DNA from 3 places in the Candidatus Clostridium stratigraminis genome. Region 2 is predicted to be linked to each of the others. Evidence: riboswitches for the same ligand, from Rfam matches in the RefSeq annotation. Region 2 holds a riboswitch; each other region holds the start of a gene.

Region 1 (4,289 bases), on a different contig from region 2:
AGTTAAAAAAAATTATAGACATAAGAATGTCCTTCTTCTGGCAGGAAAGCTATGGACAAATATATCCTGAATTGAGTAAAATGGCGGCTGAAGGCTTAGTTGAGATTTCTAATAGGGACCCAGAAGGAGACCTAAAGCGTGAGAAAATAAGTTATAAAATAACTCCTAAGGGTGCAAATGAGTTTAAAAAGTGGATGGAGCAAGAAAATGAAAAGGATACTGTTAGGTCTGAATTTCTTTTAAAGTTATTTTTATCTACTACTAAAAATGATTCTGAAATGCGAAGACATATAATTAAATTTAAGGAACAATCCCAAGAAAAACTAAAGCTGTTTAATTTATTCAGTTCAGAATTAGAACAAATGATTGAGCTTCATAACAATCATAGACAGATTCTTTCAGTATTAGACCTCGGCAAACGCCAAGCAAAGCTATATATAGACTGGTGTGAGGAGATTTTAAAGAATTTGGAAAGAGGGGAATAGTAAGTACTGCTATTTTCTTAAATTAACCCTATAAACTTATAATATTTTTAAGATAGGTAATATTAATTTTTCAGGAGGATATTTAATGTTAGGTCATTTAGGCTTTTCCTATGTTGGCTTCATATATTTACTGATGCTTTGGATTCCTAATACCTTTTGGAGTAAGAGGAGGCCAGTAGATTATGATACTTCAAAGGAAAATAAAATTTTATTATTTTTTGAGCGTGCTGGGCAAGTATGCTGTACGTTAAGTATACTTATTTTTTCCGATTTCAATATTAGAGCCTTTTCACCATGGAGCTTGTGGCTTGTATTATCATTTTTATTGATGCTTTTATATGAGTTTTATTGGATTAGGTATTTTATAAATGAACCTACTGAAGAAAACTTTTACCGAAGCTTTTGTGGCATTCCGGTACCTGGTGCCAGCCTTCCTGTTATGGCTTTTTTACTTTTAGGAATTTACGGTAAGGTAATTTGGCTCATTATGTCAGCTATTCTTATTGGAATAGGACATATTGGGATACATCTTCAGCACTTAAAAGCAATAAGATAGGATTATCTTGAATTTCCTATGAAGTATTATGATATTATTAAAATAGAATTAAAATGTTTTTTAAGGAAATGTTTGATAGATCACAGCTAATTATTAAATAAGAAATGGAGAGATTATTTACAATGGATGTTCGAGATTTAAAAAAGTCCTGTTGAGGAAGTGAGCAGAAATCTACTGGTGCAGTAGAAGGAAATATATTATGCCCTGAATGTAATAGAAAAGGCGTTCAGGTAAAAAATATTACTGTTAAGCATTTAATTAAAGAGGAATTTTCGAAGGAAATTAAAGAAGCTTCTTATTTAATTTGCATGAATGAAGAATGCAATATAGTCTATTTTAACTCAGAGTTAAATGAAGCCTATAATAAGCAGCAGATAAAAGTCCCTATATGGTATAAGAAAGATGCAAACCCAAAATATATATGCTATTGTAATCAAGTTACTGAGCAGCAAATTATAAATGGTGTATTAAAGGATGGAGCAAAAGATATAAAAGATATTATAAGACTTACCGGAGCAATGAAAAACGGTAACTGTGAATTAAATAATCCCTTAGGCAAATGCTGCAGTCCAATTATTCAAGAAACAATTAATAAAACATTGAAGTTAAAGTAGAAGGTAAATAGTACTTATTAAGAAAGCAGGATTACTAATGAAAAATATTATATTTGATATTGACGGTACATTATGGGACACTACAGAAGTTGTTGCAAAGGCTTGGAGCAGAGCAGTTAAAGAAATAGGTGCCACCTCTGCAATAATTTCTCCTGAGATTTTAAAAAAAGAGTTTGGGAAAACCATGGAAGTAATAGCAGAGGATCTATTCTACGACGTAGATAAACAGAAAAAAGTGAAGTTAATTGAATTATGCTGTAAATACGAAGAAGAAGCTTTAAGTGAGGTTACTGATAATCTGTTATATCCCAATGTAAAGGATACTCTAATTAAGCTATCTAAGAGCTTCCGGTTATTTATTGTTAGTAATTGTCAGTCAGGTTATATAGAACTCTTCATGGAAAAGGCCGGAGTAAAGGAATATATTACTGATTATGAATGCTATGGAAATACTGGCAGAGGTAAGGGTGAAAATATCAAAGGTGTTATAGATAGAAATAATTTAGAAGATGTTGTATATGTTGGGGATACCCAAGGTGATTATGAAGCAACAGTATTTACTAAAATTCCATTTATATATGCAAAATATGGCTTTGGAAGTCCTGAGGACTGTTATTTAGCTATCGATAGCATAGATGAATTACTAAATTCTTTTTAGTTTAGCTCAAAAAATATAAAATTACTAAAATTCCCCTTTTCCTCTTTATAAATATATAGTATAATATTGGAAAGTGGAAGCAATGATATATAGTTGGCAAATTGGACACTTAAACTATATTGAGCTAGTAGTGTAACCGGCCTCTTAGCAAACTCTAGGAGGAGATATTAATGAACAAGAAATTACCATTTGTTGCAGTACTTTCAAGTCTTTTGGTTTTAAACACAGCTTCTATTGCCTTTGCAGCACCTGCATCTGCAAACACAGTTATTACTGGGAGAACGGAGCAAGGTAATCAGTCAGGAGTTATTCTGCCTGCTGTAGTTACTAAGCAAATAAATCACAATGTTACAAACTCAGTAACTCTTACCGGAACTATTATTATTGACGGACCTCAATTAGTATTAACTGTTTTAGAACCAAACGGTACTGAGGTTCCATCTAGCAACATCACCTATGTAAAGGCTGATGATAAAACTTATAATTATTCCATTACTGTAAACCCATCTTCCTTTAAGGGTTACGTAAATTATACTTTAAAGGCAAAAACAGTTTATATTAATGGGAAGAATGCAGGGCAAACTCATACTACAGCTCCAGTTACTACTCAAACAATTCATGTTTCTTATGTTGATCATTTTAATTACACTAATTTTACCTGGGGTGCTTACGACAGACAAAACAATGAGTACCCATATTCTTATAATCTTGTAAAGGTTTGGGATGATGGCAAAGAAGTTATGCAGGATCCTACAATAGGAGCTATTCCAGGTACAGATTCAGTGATAATTCAAGGCGCTGATGCTACCTATGATGGTGGAATTGCATTATTAGGTACAGAAGTTCCACCAGTAAATATTAGAAGTTTTGAAACACAAAGTCCAGTTTGGACCTATAATGAGGCTACTAAAAAATATGATTTAACCTTTGATTTAATTAAGAATTTAAGCAACGGTGGTTCCGAAACAGCTGCAGTGGCTACAGAAGGTGTAGCTCCTTTAGCTACTTGCTCTTATACTGCAAAGGATGGAAGATCACCTGAATTTTCACAAAGCTTTAACTTCACAGCACCAGCAGCACCTGTGCCAGTAGGCCCAGTTATATCAGATGTTGTAGTAAGTAATATTGACTCTATGTGGACTGGAAATCATGGTAATGGTGGAAACGTTCAAGAAAAATACATCTTGAGTTTTTACATAAATGGTGTATTTTATAGTGAGGATTTAACTACTAACTTTACTAAAAATTCATCAGGCTTATATGGCAGTCAGGACTTAACTTATAGTGCATCCTATAATGGCCAAACAATAATAATAAACTATACCTTGAAATATGTTGAGCCAGATTCACTAGAAGATAATACTAAAAATAATTAATTATAAAATTATGCAGTGCTCCAAAATGTCGTCACAAAGGACATTTTGGGGCATTTTACATTACTGCTATATAAACACTATTGTTGACAATTTCACTCTGATTTGCTATTATGTGTATGAATGATAACGATGAACATAAGGAAGTGAAATATATGAAGCTTTCTACTAAAGGACGATATGGAGTTAAAGCAATGGTGGATTTAGCTCTGCGCTATGGCGGCGAACCGGTTTCTATTAAAAATGTGTCTGAAAGACAGCATATTTCTGAATATTATTTGGAGCAGCTTTTCTCACCACTTAGAAAGGCAGGCTTAATTAATAGCATTCGTGGAGCACAAGGTGGTTATACTTTAAGCAGGGCACCGAAAGATATTACTATAGATGAAATTATGGAAGTGCTTGAAGGTCCAATTGAAATATCTAACTGTTTGGATGAAAAGAGCTGTGACAATGCTGATTGCTGTGCCACTAGGCTTTTATGGGCAAAGATAAAAAATAGTATTGATAGTGTAACAAAAACTACTACACTTCAGGATATAATAAATGATTATAAGAATATTAATACTAGCGACTTAGAAGGAGTGAACAAAAATGAATAAA
Region 2 (4,289 bases):
AAAATATTTATGAGGATATGGAAAATTTAAAAGTAACAAGTTTAGAAGAAATAAGAAAATTTGCAGTAAAAATTCAAAGTGAGTTGAAATCAGTAAACTCAGTAATTAAAAATATTGTATTATATGGCAGTGGAAAAGATACTATTTACAAACATAGTGTTAATGTAACCGCTTTAAGTACAATTCTTGGCAAATGGATAGGGTTGAGTGGCAGTGATCTTAACCTTCTTACATATTCTTCAATCCTACATGATTTTGGTAAAGTTAAAATAGATAAAGGTATTTTAAATAAACCTGGAAATTTAACTCAAAAAGAGTTTAATGTAATTAAAAAGCATCCAACAATAGGTTATAACTATATAAAGGAGATACCTTTTTTAGATAAGTCTGTAAGCTATGGCGTGCTTATGCACCATGAACGGAATGATGGCTCAGGATATCCACTAGGTTTAAAGGAAGAAAATATTCATCAGTTTGCAAAAATAATTGCTATAGCAGACACCTTTGATGCTGTAAATTCCGATAGGATTTATAAAAATAGCAAGGGACCTTTCGAAGCACTTGAAATAATTAAGAAGGAAAGTCTAGGAAGGCTTGATTATGAGTATAGTAATATTTTCTTAAATCATGTGGCAAATTATTATATAGGAGAAATGGCAGTATTAAATTCGGAGAAGATTTGCAAAATAATAAAAATAGATGTAAATGATTTAACAAGACCTCTGCTTTTGGACAACTCCGGATTTCTAGATTTGAAGCATCATAAAGAATTAACAGTTGAGAAATTGGTTTTATAATTAACAAATATAAAGACATTCCAAATTTTATTGGAGTGTCTTTTATATTTTGTTTTTGTTATGCAAATAAATCATTAGTTTCATGGGGCTATATACAATGCTTGTATACCATACCCCCCTATATCATATAAATAAACAATTAACTATCATGTGAAAATGCTAACAATGCTAGCGCGTGAAACATTGTTAAATCAATATTTAACCTGTTAATGTTTTATTTATAGTATCTTTTTTATCTTTCTGTAGTATAATATACGTATAAGAGGTATGGGTAAAACAAAACGGGAGGTGTTGTGATGAATATTTTAATGTATGTTATCAGTAAGGAGTATAGGGATAAATTAAAACAAGATTTTAATAAAGATTTATCCAATAAATTAGAGCAGGAAGTAATTCAAAATGAATTTATTTACAAGAAGGTTTTAGAAGGTAATTTGAATTAACTTAAAATTTAAGCCCATAGATCTTAAATATGACTATGGGCTTCTTTTTACTTAATTATTAAGACATTATTCAATTAATAATGTCATTTTTTTTATAATTATTACAAGTTTATTAATGTACCACCTAAAAAATACAAATTATTTCGTATAATTATTATTAGATATATTGATTTCTCATTTAATATAGAATATAATGGTAATAACTTAATATAAATCAATTATTTTATATTAGTAAATAGCAAATCCATCGAAAGGTGGAGACGCAAAGCCGTGAGTCTAAAGCAAATTTATTTGCCATGATAGTCAGGTTGCCAAAAATATAGGGTAACAGTTGTATCTTTAAGATAGGCACTGTTCTGCCTGTCTTTTTTTAATGTAAAAGTTACTTGTAGCTTGAGAAGTTAAAAATGCTGTTATCTAAAAACAAAATGTTTTATTAATTGAGAGGTGCAGTATGGTAAAAAAGTGGAGTTTAGAAGAACAAAAGTATTTATCTGAAAATTGGGGACAAGTTGATCTTAGAGTTATTATGGAGGTTCTAGATAGAAGCTATGACAGCGTAGTTAGAAAAGCTCAAAGATTAGAGCTAGATACAAATAAATATCTCAAAGAGAATTTAACCAATAGGTGGTCTGAGCAGGAAGAAAATGTACTTAATAATTTTTATCAGGTTAAACCAATGAATGAATTAATGTTATTACTACCCAATAGAACAAGGGAGAGCATAATTAAAAAGGCTAAACAATTAGGCCTTAATTGTGAGAATCGGCATTGGCTTACAGAAGAAGTAACATATTTAGAAGAAAAATGGGGCGTAATGACAATAGAAAATATTGCAAAGAAGCTTGCCAGAACTAAAAATGCTGTTTTACTAAAAGCCCACAAAATAGGACTTAGGGAGCAGATAATTGCAAATGGCGAATATCTAACTCCAAAGGATATTTCTAACATTTTAGCTGTTGGAACAAGAACTGTTTATAATTGGATGGATAAAGATTATTTAAAATATAAGAGATTTAGAATAAATTCAATAAAAAAATATCAAATATCAATAGATAACTTTAAACTTTTTATAGAGGAACACGAAGATAAATGGAATACTAGAACAGCAGATATTAAATTTATTACATCGTGCTATACCACTTTCAGAGACATAGCAAATACTAAAGTACCAGAATGGTTGCTGCAAAAAATTAATGTAGACAAGCAAAAGAAACTTCCCTCATGCCGAAAGCAGTGGACAATTAAGGAAGAGAATAGGGTAAAGTCAATGATTAATGGAGGCAAAACCTGTAAGGAAATAGCACTATTATTAAATAGAAGCTTTTATTCAGTACAAGATAAAATAAGCAGCAAAAGGCATGAATATTTTCAAGGCAATAATATAACATCATCAAATTTAAAGGAAATGGACCAAATTTTAATAGGTGGATAAAGATTTACATAAAGTTGGTTACTATAAGCAGCCTTAGGTTGATAAACAAACTCTCACATAATAAATGAAGATAAAAGGGGGATTTTGCAAACTATTTTAAAGATAGTTTGCAAAATCCCCCTTTTATTTATACATTATGCACCTGCTGTAGAGGATTGAGCTGAGCTATTTGCAGAAGCACTTTGAAATAAGCTTAATAAGGAATCTAAATCAGAACTTAAATTAGTAAGTTTACTAATTCTTGTGTTTTGAATACTTATTACTTTATCTAAATCAGAAGCTGCTGCATCATATTTTTTGCCTTGCACGTCTGATTTAAATTGAGTAAAGGCTTGTTTCATGGTGCCATTGGTAGCTTGTAAGGTGGACATATCATTTTGAATTAATTTAAGTTGTGCTTCAATTTTACTTAAATCATCAGAAGTTAATTGTTTTTTACTTTGTTTAATATTATTAATGGCCGCTTTTACAGCGGCTCTTTTATCAGTTACTGTTTTTCTAAGTCCTTGAATGGTCTCATGATTTTTCTTTATTGTATCTTTTTTCTGAAGCATATTCGCTTTAAATTGCTGTCTTTCCTGAACTAACTGAAGGTGCTGCTGTTGTTTAATAAGTCCATCACCAAATGTAGTGCTTGTTCCTTGTGCATGAACAGCCATAGGCATTATAAGAGCTGCTGAAATCAATGATGAAATTACCTTAAGTTTTAATTTTTTCATTTTAAAAACATCTCCTTAATTTATATTATTTATTATTGACTCTGTTGTATTTATATCCGAACTATTATCTAGGCCATTTAAGGTGCTATCTAAATTATCTATCATATTAGAGGCTTTCTCCATTTCTTTATTTGTTGATGAGGCAGCATCAGCTGATCCACGCGCCGCATTAACATCTGCTGAAGTAGTATTATTATTTTGAACATGGCTTTGAGTAGTGGGTTTTGCATTATTTGCTGCAGTTGTTAATGTACCGCTTCTTTCACAGCCAGCAGCTAAGAAACATATAAGCATTAAGGTTATTAATAAAATCTTTTTCAATAATATCCCTCCTGTATTCCTAATTCTCCTTACAAATAAAGTTTACCATTTTAATATAGGTTAAATCTCCGATAAAATGTGGCAGAATTGTGGCAAGCTTTTAGCAGTTATATTACATATCAAAAGCAAATGTTATAATATATTGTAAGTTGTTTATATGAGGTGAAAATGACATGGAACAAAAACTTATATATATAGCAGATGATGAAATCAAGATTCAAGAATTAATAAAAATGTTTTTAGTTAAGGAAGGCTACGGAGTGGAAGCATTTACGAGTGGAGAGGAGCTTTTAAAGGCATTTAAGGAAAGAGCTGCTGACATGCTTCTTCTGGATATTATGATGCCAGGAATAGATGGACTTTCTGTCTGCACTCAAATACGAAAGGAAAGCAACGTACCAATTATTATAATTTCCGCAAAGGACGGAGAATCTGATAAGATTGCTGGATTAATGCTGGGCAGTGATGACTATATGACTAAACCCTTTAGTCCAGTAGAACTAGTTTTAAGAGTAAAAAGTATATTTAAGAGAATGGAATTTGAGAAAACTAGAGAGAGTAATTCAGAATTAAT
Region 3 (4,289 bases), 580 kb from region 2:
ATATCATTACAGGTAGCAATAGCCTGAGGGGTAATCATTGAATACCTCTGACTTAAGTATCTAAGTGATGCACCTAATTCCCCATCGGGTCCGCCGTATTGGGTAATTATTATCTTTGCCATTTCTGGATTTGGATTCTTAATCTTTACTGGAAATTCAAGCAATTTTTCGTATGTCCACATATATTATTCCCTCCCTTATAGCCTAAAGTTAGCTTCATATTCCCATGGCCAGGGTTCTTTTATCCATTGCCAAGGATATGGGCTGTATGAATCATGCTCACCAATCATTCCAAAGCTTCTTTCATACTCCTGCTTAAGCATTAAACTTTCTTTTACATAGCCATTGTACTTTATAAGAGCTTCACGGTCAGATGGATGTGTGTTTAGATATAAAGCGAGGTCTTCTAGCATGAAATTTACAGCGGTTATTTGTTTTAAAAGCTGAAATCTATCCATTTTCATATAGTTACCTCCTTTATATATTACCAAACGGTCTAGTATTCTTATCTTTTCCTTCATAAGGACTATAAAGCTCTGGAAAAACAGTTCCTTTGGTAAGAGCCTCTAGGGGGGATAAGATTGTGCATAATTTCTGGTAAGGAACATAAGCAGCAGCTAGTCGTACATTTCTAATAACTGTTTCCTGTGGAATACAGTTATTTTTAGGGTTAAAGTTCATCTCCTGCATTTGGTACATATTAAAATCCGGCTTTTCATCATGAGCCATGTTTATTTTCCTCCTTAAAAGTTGCTCACATAATATCAGTATATGTTTATAAATAAGCTTTGCCACAAGTGGGATATAAATTTAGTATAATTACATGTATAGCTTCAATGATTATTTATAATTTTATGGGAAAATTGATGAGGCTCTATAACAGACTAAATGGTAACTGGACTTCTTTTAATCTTTCCTTAGCAATTATAAATCTTAATAGAGTACCTACTAAAGAAAATGTAAAGCTTGCTATTATAATTATATTTGGTGTTACAGATACTTTTGAAGAACCGGTTAGTATTTCCTTCTCCACTTGATTTTTCCTAATTATAGCAGCTATTAAAAATATTAAGTATGAACAAATAGATAATAAGTTTGAATCAATTACAATCTCGGCTGCTTTAATGGTAGTACTTTGTGATTGGGCTAATAAACCCATCTGTTTTTCTTCTAAAGCCTGTTTACCTGTTATACCAGATTCAATACCTAGTAAGCTTGATGCTATAAAAATTAATTGGGCTATATTTTCAGAGTTTATCAATTCAAATTCAGTAGGCATATTTTCACCCCCTTTATATATAATATTAAAAGTACATAGAGATGTTAATTCACTATTATTACAGCGTTAATGTTTTATTATAAATCTTTTCAATTCATATAAATACCTATCTACAATTTTAAAAAATATTAGTGATTAATTAAATGCTAATGCTTAAGTTTGAAATTGTTATTGAAATAATTTATATTATGTGGTAGTATCTAAGAGTTATAATTTACAACAAATTTAGATATAAGGGGAACTATGATTTACATATTTCACTTGGGCATCTTATATGTATTGAGTTTATGATGCAACCCACCCTATATTCATATTTTTTATGAATATAGGGTTTTATTTATATTAAATTATTTCATTACGAAGCTTAGGAGGCATATAAAAAATGAATATTTTAATTGTTGATGATTCCACCTTTTCTCAAAAAATATTAGGTAATTTAATTGCAAAATATTTGGAAGAGGCTAAAATTTATTTTGCTATAAATGGACAAGAAGGATTTGAGAAATACAAAAATATTAAACCTGAATATACTTTTGTAGATTTGTTAATGCCTGAACTAAATGGCCAAGAATTAATTAAGTTATTAAATGAATATGATTCTAATGCAAAAATCATAGTTGTTTCTGCAGATGTTCAAAAAAGCATAAAGGAAGAAATGAACGCATATGGAATAATTAAATTTATAAACAAGCCTATCACTGAAGATATAGCAAAATCTATATGTGAGATAATAAGGAATGATAAAAATGAAGAGTAAGATAGAAAGAGAAGATATATTAAGGGAGCTCTTTAATATAAGTGTTGGTAAATCAGCAAGTATACTTTCTGAAATTATTAGCAAAAAAATATTTTTAAATGTGCCAATTTTAAAAATTATAGATATAAATGAAGAAGCAGTGACAATAAACAATTATCTTCCGGAAGTAATGAAGGGAACTATTATGGTATCCTCCATTGCATTTAAAGATGAACTAAGAGGAAAGGCAAGGCTAATATTTCCTGCAGATAAAATAAGAACATTTATTAATTTGTGTTTAGAAGAAGTTAATGAATATGAAATAAATGATATGAATTTTACAGACACAGATTATGACATCATTAAAGAAATAGGAAATATAATATTAAATTCAGTAATGGGTGAATTAGGAAATTATCTAAAAATGAAACTAAGCTATACATTGCCTGAAGTAAAAGTTTTCGAAAAAGTTGATTTTGAAAAAAATATAAAAAATGATGAATATACACATATGCTAATGTTATATATTACCTTTAAAATAGACTATAAAGAAGTGTCAGGAGCTATAATAATTAATCTAACTTTAAGTTCATTAAGTGAATTATTGAATAGAGTGGAATTGGTAGAAGATGGCTTCAATGATTAGTATTTTATATGAAATTTTAGAAAATATAAATGAAGGTATATTAATATTAGATTCTGATTTGAAAATTTTACATTGGAATAATCATATGATATTTTTAACTAATTTAAGTTGTGAAGATACAATAAATAAGAATGTATATGAAGTTATTCCTAGCCTAAATAAAGGTTATTTTAAAAATGCAATTGATAGCGTATTAACTGATGGAAGAAAGATGTTCTTTTCGGCAGCCATGCATAAAGATTTATTGGACTTAGATAAAAATTTAAATTTAAAGATAAGCAGGATTGAAAAGAATAATTTAAATTTTATACTTATGGAATTTATTGATGTAACTAATCAATTTTTGCGTATTCAGCAGCTAAAAAATTATGTTAATGAGTTATATGTTTTAAATAAAGAATTAATAGAAAAAGAAAAAACTATTAATAAGCTAGCTTATTATGATGGGTTAACAGGCTTAGCAAATAGAATGCTTTTTTATAAACTTGCAAGCAAACTTTGCATAAATGCTATAAGAAGTGACAGCCTTTTAGGCCTTATGTTTATTGATGTTGATAATTTTAAAGAAATTAATGATAAATATGGTCATAAAATAGGAGACGATGCACTGGTGTATTTAGCCGAAATTTTGAAAGAATCTACTAGGGAAGGAGACGTAGTTGCTAGATTTGGAGGGGATGAATTTTTAATATTACTTCCATCAATAAAGGATCGGCATGATTGCGAAGCTGTAGCGTCAAGAATTACAAATAAGAGGAAAGTTTTACTATGCGGCTCTGATGAAATAGAATTAGCATTAAGCATAGGGATAAGCCTTATGCCAAGTGATGGTAAAGATATAGATGAACTAGTATCAAAAGCAGATAGCGCAATGTATAAAGTTAAAAGAAATAAAGGAAATGGATACTATTTGTTTGAATAGAGTTTGTAAATCTGATGTATTAATAACTTATATATTAGTAATTAAATGGACTGAATCCGTTATTTATCGGACTCAGTCCTTTTGATTTACTTCTAATAATTTTTTATTCTTAAAGTCTTCTTTTTACTAATTACTTTATTGGTAAGAGTAGTTATAAGGCTTCCAAGGTGCATTTCCTTTGAAGCAACACTTATATTAAATTCCTTTTCGTACTTTTTAATTAGACTCAATTCCTTTTGAGTTACTATAGAAATAGCTTTACCAGATTTAGTAGCTCTACCGGTTCTGCCTACTCTGTGAAGATAATCTTTTGAATGCTCAGGTAAATCTAAATTGATAATATGAGTAACTTCTTTTATGTCTAGACCTCTTGCTGCTAGGTCTGAGGCTACCAATATTTGCAGCTTTCCATTTCTAAAGTCCTCCATTGCCCTTTGACGTTCCTCTTTAGTAGCTTTGCCATGTATTCCATAGACTTTAAAGTGATGATACCTAAGCTTTAAAGTGGTTATTTCTGTCTCTTCACTTTTATTTATAAAAACAATAGCTTTGTTAGGCTTTTCAGCTGCAATTATTTTTCTAAGTACTTCCATTTTGTCTCTTTGCTCTGCTAAAACATACATGTGTTCTATATTTGAATTAATATTATTATTTATACGAATAACTTCAGACTCTTTCATGAGATTTTGGGCTGTGACTATAACAC

Evidence for each region. A riboswitch is a leader RNA that binds a small molecule or an ion and turns the genes downstream of it on or off. The one in region 2 is predicted to bind cyclic di-GMP.
Region 1: linked by a shared signal. The riboswitch ahead of ACJDUG_RS08965 (hypothetical protein) and the one ahead of ACJDUG_RS00540 (hypothetical protein) in region 2 are both predicted to bind cyclic di-GMP.
Region 3: linked by a shared signal. The riboswitch ahead of ACJDUG_RS03340 (response regulator) and the one ahead of ACJDUG_RS00540 (hypothetical protein) in region 2 are both predicted to bind cyclic di-GMP.

What each region holds. Positions count from the first base shown of each region.
Region 1 is NZ_JBJHZZ010000004.1:178,047-182,335, reverse strand. It holds gene ACJDUG_RS08985 (PadR family transcriptional regulator) at 1-485, shown strand, start outside; gene ACJDUG_RS08980 (hypothetical protein) at 571-1,041, shown strand; gene ACJDUG_RS08975 (Csac_0668 family 2Fe-2S cluster-binding (seleno)protein) at 1,164-1,655, shown strand; gene ACJDUG_RS08970 (HAD family hydrolase) at 1,693-2,313, shown strand; cyclic di-GMP riboswitch class II at 2,380-2,464, shown strand; gene ACJDUG_RS08965 (hypothetical protein) at 2,484-3,689, shown strand; gene ACJDUG_RS08960 (RrF2 family transcriptional regulator) at 3,842-4,288, shown strand; gene nifS (cysteine desulfurase NifS) at 4,281-4,289, shown strand, end outside.
Region 2 is NZ_JBJHZZ010000001.1:111,194-115,482, forward strand. It holds gene ACJDUG_RS00530 (HD-GYP domain-containing protein) at 1-797, shown strand, start outside; gene ACJDUG_RS00535 (hypothetical protein) at 1,094-1,240, shown strand; cyclic di-GMP riboswitch class I at 1,468-1,556, shown strand; gene ACJDUG_RS00540 (hypothetical protein) at 1,695-2,675, shown strand; gene ACJDUG_RS00545 (hypothetical protein) at 2,810-3,394, opposite strand; gene ACJDUG_RS00550 (hypothetical protein) at 3,410-3,715, opposite strand; gene ACJDUG_RS00555 (response regulator transcription factor) at 3,889-4,289, shown strand, end outside.
Region 3 is NZ_JBJHZZ010000001.1:687,098-691,386, forward strand. It holds partial or broken gene ACJDUG_RS03320 (manganese catalase family protein) at 1-182, opposite strand, end outside; gene ACJDUG_RS03325 (spore coat protein CotJB) at 198-464, opposite strand; gene ACJDUG_RS03330 (spore coat associated protein CotJA) at 478-729, opposite strand; gene ACJDUG_RS03335 (hypothetical protein) at 875-1,279, opposite strand; cyclic di-GMP riboswitch class II at 1,507-1,590, shown strand; gene ACJDUG_RS03340 (response regulator) at 1,662-2,036, shown strand; gene ACJDUG_RS03345 (chemotaxis protein CheC) at 2,026-2,661, shown strand; gene ACJDUG_RS03350 (diguanylate cyclase domain-containing protein) at 2,654-3,583, shown strand; gene ACJDUG_RS03355 (DEAD/DEAH box helicase) at 3,676-4,289, opposite strand, start outside.